3 regions of the Arthrobacter sp. NPDC058288 genome follow, and region 3 is predicted to be linked to each of the others. Evidence: riboswitches for the same ligand, from Rfam matches in the RefSeq annotation. Region 3 holds a riboswitch; each other region holds the start of a gene.

Region 1 (3,263 bases), on a different contig from region 3:
CTTGGTGCCGAGGATGGCGCCGCCCAGGACGCGGCCCTGGCCGTCGATGTGCTTGGTGCCGGAGTACACAATCACATCCGCGCCGAGCTCGCCGCAGCGCTGCAGCAGCGGAGTGGCAAAGACGTTGTCGACGACGACGGTCGCCCCTGCCGCGTGCGCCAGTTCGCTGACCGCGGCGATGTCCACGATTTCCTGCATCGGGTTGGACGGCGACTCGAAGAAGACCGCCGTCGTCGGCTCCGAAAGGGCGGCGCGCCACTGTTCCAGGTCCGGGCCGTCCACAAACACCGTTTCGACGCCCCACCGGGGCAGGATCTCGTTCAGGATCACAAAGCAGGAGCCGAACAGTGAGCGGGCAGCAACCACCCGGTCGCCGGCAGCCAGCAGGGCACCCAGCGCCGTGAAGACGGCGGACATGCCGGACGCCGTCGCAAAGCACGCTTCCGTGCCTTCAAGCAGCCGGAGGCGTTCCTGGAAGGTGGCGACGGACGGGTTGCCGTAGCGGGAGTAGACAAACCGTTCGTCCTCGCCGGTGAATGCCCGCTCGGCAGCTGCCGCGGATTCGTAGACGAACCCCGAGTTGAGGAAGATCGGCTCGGCGGTTTCCTGGAAATTGGTGCGGTCAAGTCCGCCGCGGACAGCCTGGGTGTCGGGGCTCCAGCCGGCGGCGTCGGGATTGAAGGTCACTTAGTTCTTTCCGAGGTTGGTGGGCAGGCCGCGGTTCTTCCAGCCGTTGACGGTGCGTTCGCCGAAACGGTCCGGTTCCCCTTCAAAGCCTTCGAGGACGTTGTATGCGGTGAACCCGGCCCGCGTGGCGGCGATTGCCGCGGCGACGGACCGTACGCCGGAACGGCAGAGGAACACCAGTTCGACGCCGGAGTCCTCGGGGGCCTGCTGCTTCAGCTGGTCGACAAAATCCGGGTTGGGGATGCCGCCGGGGAAGGTCCACTGGATGAAGAGGGGATCGTTGTCCGTGGCCTTGGTGTCCGGGATGCCAATGTGCGCCCACTCGCCCTCGGTGCGGACATCCACCAGGACGGCGCCCTGCTCCAGTTTGGCCCAGGCGTCCTGCGGGCTCAGGTCTCCGGCGTAGCTCATGCGTGGCCCTCGAAGCCTTCGCCCGGGAAATCGGCGTCGAACTCAAGTTCGTCCACTGCGGTTGCCACTGCAGCGTCCGAACTGGCGACGGCCGCTGGCAGGATCACGGCCTGGGCCACGATCACGCTGGTGCCGTTGAAGGTTGCCGCCGGGCCTCCGTGCAGGACATAGCCATCGGCAAGGGCCGCGGAGATGCGCTCGCAGAAGGAGCGGTCGTCGGGGCCGGTGATGAGCCGGTAGGCCAGCTTTTCCTGCGGCAGGGCCGGTTGTTCCTGGTCAGCGGCGGCCGGGTTGGCGGCCGGGGCCAGCGGTGCGGGTGCGTCGGACACGACGGATCTCCTTCTCTCACGCTTGCAGCTCGAATATCGATATGCCGAGTATTCACCTGAGGCACCCCGCCGCGGAAGGAGGGTTGCCGACCGGCCAGTCAGGGCTTGGCGCCGGTTCTCATTACTCCCCAAAAACGTAACACTTACGACGGCGGCCCGCACCGCCGTCGTCGTCATCTTCCGTAACGGGACACAGCCGAAAGCGGCGCCGCCTCCGCGTTTCCGGTGCCCCGTGAGTGACCCCATATTGCGGTTACAAAAGTCCATGCCGGGAGGATAATGACGGGAGATGAACCGCCGTAACGCCGGATGAAATCAGGCAGCTATGAACGAATCGAACCGGAATACAGTCAGTCCCATGCTGCACTTCGGTTGGTTCGTGGGTCACGGTTTCGGCGTTCAGGGCTGGGGCACGCCGGGGTACGGCATCGGGTACGACTGGAAGAAACCCGCCGTTTACCAGCACGCCGTGCGGGAATTCGAACGTGCGGGGCTGGACCTGTTCATCATCGAGGATTCCCTCACGGTGCCGGACACCTACGGCGGGACCGCTGAAGTGTCGCTGGCGCAGGCGTCCTTCGCGCCCAAACACGATCCGCTGGCCCTGGTGCCCTACCTGCTCTCCGCCACGGAACACCTGGGCATTGTTCCCACGGTGAGCGCGTCCTTCTACCCGCCGTTCACCGCGGCCCGCCTGCTGGCCACCCTGCAGCACTTCTCCAACGGCCAGCTGGGCTGGAACGTGGTGACCTCCGGCAGCGACCTGGCCGCGCAGAACTACGGGCTGGACCAGCAGATCGAGCATGACCTCCGCTACGAAAAAGCGGAGGAATTCGTGGAGGTGGTGCGCAAGCTCTGGCACAGCTGGGATCCGGACGCCATCGTCGAGGATGCGGACGCCGGGATCTTCGCGGACCATACGAAGGTTCACCCGATCAACCACAACGGCCGCTTCTTCAAGGTCCGGGGCCCGCTCAACACCGCGCCGCTGCCTGAGGAACCCGTCCTGGTTCAGGCCGGGGCGTCCCCGCGGGGCAAGGCATTCGCGGGCGGCAACGCCGACGTCGCGATCGGCCTGGCCAGGGGAGCGGACGGCATGAAGGCCTACCGCGATTCGATCCGGGCCGAGGCGGCGGCGGCAGGGCGGAACCCCGACGACGTCAAGGTGCTGTATGTCCTCAAGCCCGCCGTGGTGGGCTCCCGCGCCGAAGCCGACGAGCTCCGGGAGCAGCGCCGGGAACTGACGCAGCGCGACATCGACAGCCAGCTGAACTCCATCTCCTACCTTTCCGTGATCGACTTCAAACAGTTCGACCTCGACGCCACCCTCCCTGAGCTCACCACGAACAGCAACCAGGGCACCCTGGACCATTTCGCCAAGGCGGGCCCTCCCGGGTCCACGCTGCGCCAGCTCCTGCAGGCCCGCAGCGGCGGCGCGGGGGACAGCATCATCGGCACGGTCGAGGAGATCGCCGACTACCTTGAGGAAACCGGCGTCCGGGTGGGCGGGGACGGCTTCCTGTTCTCCGGCTTCGTTGATCCGGCCACGGTTCACGGCGTGCTGGACCGGCTGGCCCCGGTGCTGCGGCGCCGCGGGCTGCTCCGGACAAGCTATGGCGACGGCGGCTTCCGCCGGAACCTGCTGGACTTCTAGTGCCATGGGCGACGGCAGCGGCACCTTCCTGATCGGCACGGCGCACCTGCGCGCCAGGGACATCGCTGAAGCCGCGGCCGATCCGGCCGTGAAGTTCGTCCTGAGCGTGGACGCCCAGGAGCTGATCGGGCTCTCGCGTGAGGTGGTGCAGCAGGCCATCGATTCCGGCCACCGCGTCTACG
Region 2 (3,263 bases), on a different contig from region 3:
CCGACTCTGTTGACTCCCAGACCATGAGCCGCTTCAAGGCGCTGGATCTTCAGATTGAAACCAAACCGGATCTGACGCCGGTAACGGATGCTGACAAGGCAGCTGAAGAGTCCATCCGCGGCCAGCTCTCCCGTTCCCGTCCGCGAGATGCCGTCCTCGGCGAAGAGTTCGGCAGTTCGGGACATGGTTCCCGCCGCTGGATCATCGACCCGATCGACGGCACCAAGAACTTCGTCCGCGGCGTGCCGGTGTGGGCCACCCTGATCGCCCTCGTGGATGAAGGTGAGCCTGTGGTTGGACTGGTCAGCGCGCCGGCGCTGGGAAAACGCTGGTGGGCGGCGAAAGGTGCGGGCGCCTACATGGGACGGTCGCTTGCTGCCGCCACCCGGCTCAAGGTCTCCAACGTGTCCAAGCTGTCGGACGCCTCCCTCTCCTACTCGAGCCTCAGCGGCTGGAAGGAACGGGGCAACCTGGACGAATTCCTGGGTCTCACTGAGGAAGTCTGGCGGACCCGCGCCTACGGTGACTTCTGGTCCTACTGCATGGTGGCCGAGGGGTCCGTGGACATCGCCTGCGAGCCTGAACTGAACCTCTATGACATGGCGGCTTTGGTGCCGATTGTCACCGAAGCCGGCGGACGCTTCACCTCGTTGGAAGGAGTGGACGGCCCCTTCGGCGGAAACGCCCTGGCCACCAATTCGATTCTTCATTCCGAGGTCCTCAAGCGGCTGAACCCGGAACTCGACGACCTCCTCTGACGCGCGACCCGGCCCGCTGCCAAGCGGTTTCGGCGCGGGTTTGTCCACCGGAGGCATATCAACCGGGGACCGAATAAACGACGGCGGATTACCCCCTCGGGGGGTGTCCGCCGTCGTTATATTCGGCGCAATCCCCCTTCTGCCGACGCGCGTAACAAAGGGCTTAATAATTGCCGCGACTTTCCCGCGGCCCGGTGAATGTCCTAATCTCGAAACAGGTCACGAGTGCCAGCGCTAAACCCCGGTTTGCTGGCCGGCAACCCTCCATTCGCGGTGGGGTGCCCCGGGTGACGACCAGGCCGGTCCGGAACGGACCCGGCAAGCGCGGATCCCCGGAGTGCGGGGTCCCTTCACAGTGAGGTCCCCATGACTACTGCCACTTTCCCCGCAAATGCCGCAACCTCTTCCGCTACAGGCCTTCTGGACCCGCGGTTCACCGTCGCCCAGCGCCCCCTCTCAGCCGTTACCGGCGCGGAGATCCAGGCTCCGCTGATCCAGGGCGGCCACGTCCGCTACGCGAACCTGGACTACGGCGCATCGGCCCCGGCGCTGTCCGTTGTCTCCGCCTACCTCAACGAGATCCTGCCGTACTACGCCAGCGTGCACCGCGGCGCCGGCTATGCCTCGCAGATCAGCACGTCGGTGTATGAAAATGCCCGGGACATCGTCCGCGGGTTCGTGGGCGGCAGGTCGGACGATTCCGTCATCTTCACCCGGAACACCACGGACTCACTGAACCTGCTGGCCGGGTGCCTGCCGGTGGCCGACGGCCGACACACCGGCGAGGTGCTGTACCTCGACATCGAACACCACGCCAACCTGCTCCCCTGGCAGGGAGTGCCGCACCGGAGTGTTGTTGCCGCCCCCACGCTCACCGCCACCCTGGAGAATCTTCGTTCCGAGCTCCAGCAGGGTGACATCAGCCTGCTGGCCGTCACGGGCGCCTCCAACGTCACCGGCGAGATCCTTCCCATCCGCGAACTGGCCGCACTGGCCCACGAACACGGCGCCAGGATCGTTGTGGACGCGGCGCAGCTGGCCCCGCACCGCCGCATCGACATCGCCGCGGACGACGTCGACTACCTCGCCTTCTCAGGCCACAAGCTGTACGCGCCGTTTGGCAGCGGCGTCCTCGTGGGCCGGCCGGACTGGCTCGACGCCGGGACGCCCCACCTCGCAGGCGGCGGAGCCGTGCGTGAGGCCCGGCTGGACTCCGTCAGCTGGACTACAGGGCCGGCACGGCATGAAGGCGGCTCACCGAACGTCCTTGGGGCCGCCACCCTGGCCCGGGCCACCCAGGTCATCGGCGCCTTGGACCAGGACCTGTGGCACGCCCACGAGACGGCCATCCGGTCCTTCCTCGTCGAGGGACTGCGGAAGATCGACGGCGTCACTGTCCACCAGATCTTCAGCGACACCGACCACGCCACGGACACCATCGGTGTGGTCAACTTCTCCGTCGCTGGCTACGACGCCGGCCTTGTGGCAGCCTACCTCTCCGCGGAGCACGGCGTAGGCCTGCGCGACGGCCGCTTCTGCGCCCACCCCCTGCTGAAGCGGCTGGGACTGCCGTCCGGCTCGCTGCGGGCAAGCTTCGGCGTCGGTTCCCGGTTGGAGGACGCCCAGCGCCTACTCGCAGGCATCGAGGAACTCCGCAGGACCGGCCTCGGCTGGGACTACGTTGTGGACTCGGGCCGCTGGGTGCCGGCCAACGACACCCGCAGCTACCCGGACTGGGCACCCAACACCCCCGGCACTGCCGGGGCGGCACCCTGCACTGAGGACTGAAGACTGACGTCGCGGCGCGTGCGGTAAATTCGAGGGGTAAGAATTCCAGCCTGCCCGAAGGAGACTGCACGTGGCACGGGGAGGCCCCAAACTGCACCACCAGCGCCGGTACGAGCTCGGCCGGAGTTTCCAGGACGGCGGCGAACACTATGACCGGGTCCGTCCCGGCTATCCCGCCGGTTCCGTAGAGTGGCTGCTCCGAAGCGTTGGCGGGACAGCCGGCGCGTCCGACGCCGCTGACATCGGGGCCGGGACGGGAAAGTACACCGCGATGCTGGTACAGCGCGGCCTGGCTGTCACCGCAGTGGATCCCTCACCGGACATGCTCGCCCAGCTGCGGCTGGCGCTTCCCGGCGTTCCCGCTTCCGTGGGCACCGCGGAGGCCACGGGCCTTCCCGACGCAGCGTTCGACGTCGTGACCGTTGCGCAGGCATGGCATTGGTGTGATCCCCGCCTGGCCAGCACCGAGCTGTCCCGCATTCTTCGCCCGGGCGGAGTGCTGGGGCTGATTTGGAACCAACTGGACACATCCGTGCCGTGGGTCCACCGGCTTTCCCGGATCATGCATGCGGGCGACGTGCACAAGCCGGATTTCCGTCCCGCGATCGGGCCGGAGTTCGCCGGTCTTGAGAGCCATCTGACGCGCTGGGAAGACCCCGTGACCACTAAGGACATCGTCGAACTGGCTAAGTCGCGCAGCTACTACCTCGCCGCCGG
Region 3 (3,263 bases):
AAAGTTCTGCCGCAGCTGAGCGCTAAGCTGCCCGATTTCGGTCAGGAAACCGTCGTGGCCGATGGGCGCCTCGATGACATGCACCGGGACATCGCCCGGGAGTGCAGCCGCGAGTTCGTGGGACTGCGCCGGAAAATAGAGCCGGTCCGTATTGACGGCGGCAATAAAGAACTCAGCCGTGGCCCGTGCCAGTGCCTCCTTGAGCGGACCGCGTCCCCGGCCCACGTCGTGACTCATGAGCGCTTCCGTGATGGCGATGTAGCTGTTGGCATCGAAGCGGCGGACCAGCTTGGTGCCCTGGTGGTCCAGGTAGCTCTCCACCTGGTAACGGCCGCGGTCCCCCAGCGACACTGCCTGGAGCGGGGCTTCGCCGCCCTGGGCGCTCCGGCCGAACCGGGCCTCCAGCTCGTCTGCAGAACGGTAGGTGATGTGCGCAATCCTGCGTGCCAGGGCCAGGCCGGCCTCAGGTTCCGGGCCGCCGTAGTAATCACCGTCGTTGAAATTCACGTCCTGGCGGATGGCGAGGGTCTGCGCCTGGGCAAAAGCGATCTGCTCGGCCGTGCTGCTGGCGCCGATGGAAATGACGGCGCATCGCCGAACCCGGTCCGGGTAGCTCACGGCCCATTCCAAGGCGCGGGCTCCGCCCAGGGATCCGCCCAGGACGGCGTACCAGCTGTCGATGCCCAGGGCATCCGCCAGCCGGGCCTCGGCCGCCGTGGTGTCCCGCAGGGTCACCAGTGGGAAGCGCGAACCCCACGGCCTGCCGTCCGGGGCGGGAGTGGAAGGACCGGTGGAGCCGTAGCAACCGCCCAGGATGTTGATGGACACGACGAAGTACTTGTCCGTATCAACCGGGGCGCCGGGGCCGGCAAGCTGCTCCCACCAGCCTTCTTCGTCGCTGGCTCCCCTGGTAACGTGCGTGCTGCCCGTCAGGGCATGCTGCACCAGAACGGCGTTGGAACGGTCCGCGTTCAGCGTGCCCCAGGTCTCGTAGGCGAGCGTGACGTCCGGCAGATGCCCGCCGGCTTCAAGATCGAGCCCGCCGATGCCCTGGAACTTGACGGTTCCGTCGGGGACAGCGCCTGCGGTTTTGTCTGCGGTGGTTTTCACGTCACTGGATGACAGGCTGGGGCTGGTTGTTTCGGGTACACCGCTGCGGGTGACGGCAATCGTCATCTGAAGACCTCTTCTTCGCGCTTGCCTGCCGCCAACTGGCCGGCAGGCCAGGTCTTCACCCGGGGCACCCCGCCGCGGAAGGAGGGTTGCCGGCCAGCAAGCCGGGGCTGTCGCTGGCACTCATGACCTGTAAAGAGTCTACGAAATGCGTCCCCGCAATGGCGAAGAATGTGACAGCAATATGACTCCCGGCGTCGAGGCGCCGGGAGTCATACGCGTCAGTCGCCCTTGGCGGCGCGGAACCCGGCGTCGAGGTCGGCGATGATGTCGTCGATGTGCTCCAGCCCCACCGAAAGACGGACCAGCCCCGGAGTGACCCCTGCCACCGCCTGTTGTTCCGCTGTCAGCTGGCTGTGCGTGGTGGACGCCGGGTGGATGACCAGCGAGCGCACGTCACCGATGTTTGCCACGTGCGAGTGCAGTTCCAGCGCATCCACGAAACGCTTGCCGGCCTCGGCCCCGCCGGCGATGTTGAAGGAAACGATCGCACCGGTGCCCTTGGGTCCGTACTTGCGGCCGCGCTCGTACCAGGGGCTGGACGGCAGGCCCGCGTAGGCAACGGATTCGACGTCGTCCCTGGCCTCCAGCCATTCGGCGACGCCCACGGCGTTGGCAACGTGGCGCTCGACGCGCAGGCTCAGGGTTTCCAGGCCCTGGGCGATAAGGAAGGCGTTGAACGGGGACACCGCGGAGCCGAGGTCACGCAGCAGCTGGACGCGGGCCTTGAGGATGTAGGAAAGATTCGCGCCCAGGGCGCCCCCGGCGCCGAGGTCCCTGGCGTAGACAAGCCCGTTGTAGGTGGGGTCAGGGGTGTTGAACCCCGGGAACTTCTCCGGGTCCTTGCCGAAATCAAAGTTGCCGGAGTCCACGATTACACCGGCGATCGCGCTGCCGTGGCCGCCAAGGTACTTCGTTGCCGAGTGGACCACAATGTCGGCGCCCCACTCCAGCGGCCGGATGAGGTACGGCGTCGACAGAGTGTTGTCCACGATCAGCGGGACGCCTGCCTCGTGGGCGGCGCCGGAAACGCCTTCAATATCCAGGACGTCCTGGCGCGGATTGGACACCACCTCGGCGAAGAAGAGCTTGGTGTTGGGCCGGACGGCGTCCTTCCACTGCTGGAGGTTGTCCGGGTCCTCCACAAACGTCACCGAGATGCCGAACTTCTTCAGGGTGTGGGCCAGCAGGTTGTACGTGCCCCCGTAGAGGCTGGGGCTGGCCACCACGTGGTCGCCGGCTTCGGCGACGTTGAGGATGGCGAATGTCTCGGCGGCCTGTCCCGAACTGAGCAGCAGCGCCGCCAGCCCGCCTTCAAGGCTGGCCACGCGCTGCTCCACCGCGTCCTGGGTTGGATTGCCGATGCGGGTATAGATGGGCGCCAGCTCGGCCAGCGCGAAACGGTTGGCGGCGCTTTCGGCACTGGGGAACACGAAGGACGTCGTCTGGTAAATGGGGAGGGCCCTGGCGCCGGTGGCGCTGTCCGGCTCCTGGCCGGCGTGGATCTGGCGTGTTTCGAAAGACCAGGCATTGGACATTGGAGGCTCCTTCTAGGGAAGGGCACCGGGGCCGGCGCACGTGCCGGGCCGGGTCTGGTGCCGCGCTTGCCGTCCGGCGGTTGCCGGAGGCCAGGTCCTCACCCGGGGCACCCCACCGCGGAACGAGGGTTGCCGGCCAGCAAGCCGGGGCTCAATGCTGGCGCTCATGACCTGGACCCAGTGTAGGAGCGGAGCAAACCGTCTGAATAGGTTTATGACGAAGGACGTCGGCTGCGGTATTTCGTGGGCTTTGGGGCCGTCCGCCATAACGTCCCATCTTGGTAAGGACACCCTTAGCTGAGAGCTCCATCACAAAGTGCCAAGATGAGGGCATGCGCATGGATCACGTCTCTTACGCCTGTGAACAAGATGGCTTGGCTGCCACCACCGAACGTATTGCAACCGCCCTCGGCGTCGAAGCCGTGAAGGGCGGGGTACACCCCCGTTTTGGCACCCGCAACATGATTATCCCGCTGGCCGGGCACAAATACCTGGAGGTCGTGGAGGTCCTGGACCACCCGGCATCCGACAAAGCTCCGTTCGGGCAGGCTG

The links. A riboswitch is a leader RNA that binds a small molecule or an ion and turns the genes downstream of it on or off. The one in region 3 is predicted to bind S-adenosylmethionine.
Region 1: another riboswitch for S-adenosylmethionine. It lies ahead of ACFVWT_RS12345 (DUF1737 domain-containing protein); the one in region 3 lies ahead of ACFVWT_RS19575 (homoserine O-acetyltransferase).
Region 2: another riboswitch for S-adenosylmethionine. It lies ahead of ACFVWT_RS04615 (aminotransferase class V-fold PLP-dependent enzyme); the one in region 3 lies ahead of ACFVWT_RS19575 (homoserine O-acetyltransferase).

The regions. Positions count from the first base shown of each region.
Region 1 covers NZ_JBHVYH010000003.1:288,917-292,179, reverse strand. The annotation lists gene ACFVWT_RS12355 (O-succinylhomoserine sulfhydrylase) at 1-687, opposite strand, end outside; gene ACFVWT_RS12350 (rhodanese-like domain-containing protein) at 688-1,098, opposite strand; gene ACFVWT_RS12345 (DUF1737 domain-containing protein) at 1,095-1,406, opposite strand; SAM riboswitch class IV at 1,441-1,553, opposite strand; gene ACFVWT_RS12340 (NtaA/DmoA family FMN-dependent monooxygenase) at 1,786-3,081, shown strand; gene ACFVWT_RS12335 (aromatic amino acid ammonia-lyase) at 3,086-3,263, shown strand, end outside.
Region 2 covers NZ_JBHVYH010000001.1:957,468-960,730, reverse strand. The annotation lists gene hisN (histidinol-phosphatase) at 1-758, shown strand, start outside; SAM riboswitch class IV at 976-1,089, shown strand; gene ACFVWT_RS04615 (aminotransferase class V-fold PLP-dependent enzyme) at 1,125-2,546, shown strand; gene ACFVWT_RS04610 (class I SAM-dependent methyltransferase) at 2,617-3,263, shown strand, end outside.
Region 3 covers NZ_JBHVYH010000009.1:15,681-18,943, reverse strand. The annotation lists gene ACFVWT_RS19575 (homoserine O-acetyltransferase) at 1-1,176, opposite strand, end outside; SAM riboswitch class IV at 1,189-1,304, opposite strand; gene ACFVWT_RS19570 (bifunctional o-acetylhomoserine/o-acetylserine sulfhydrylase) at 1,395-2,711, opposite strand; SAM riboswitch class IV at 2,769-2,883, opposite strand; gene ACFVWT_RS19565 (VOC family protein) at 3,044-3,263, shown strand, end outside.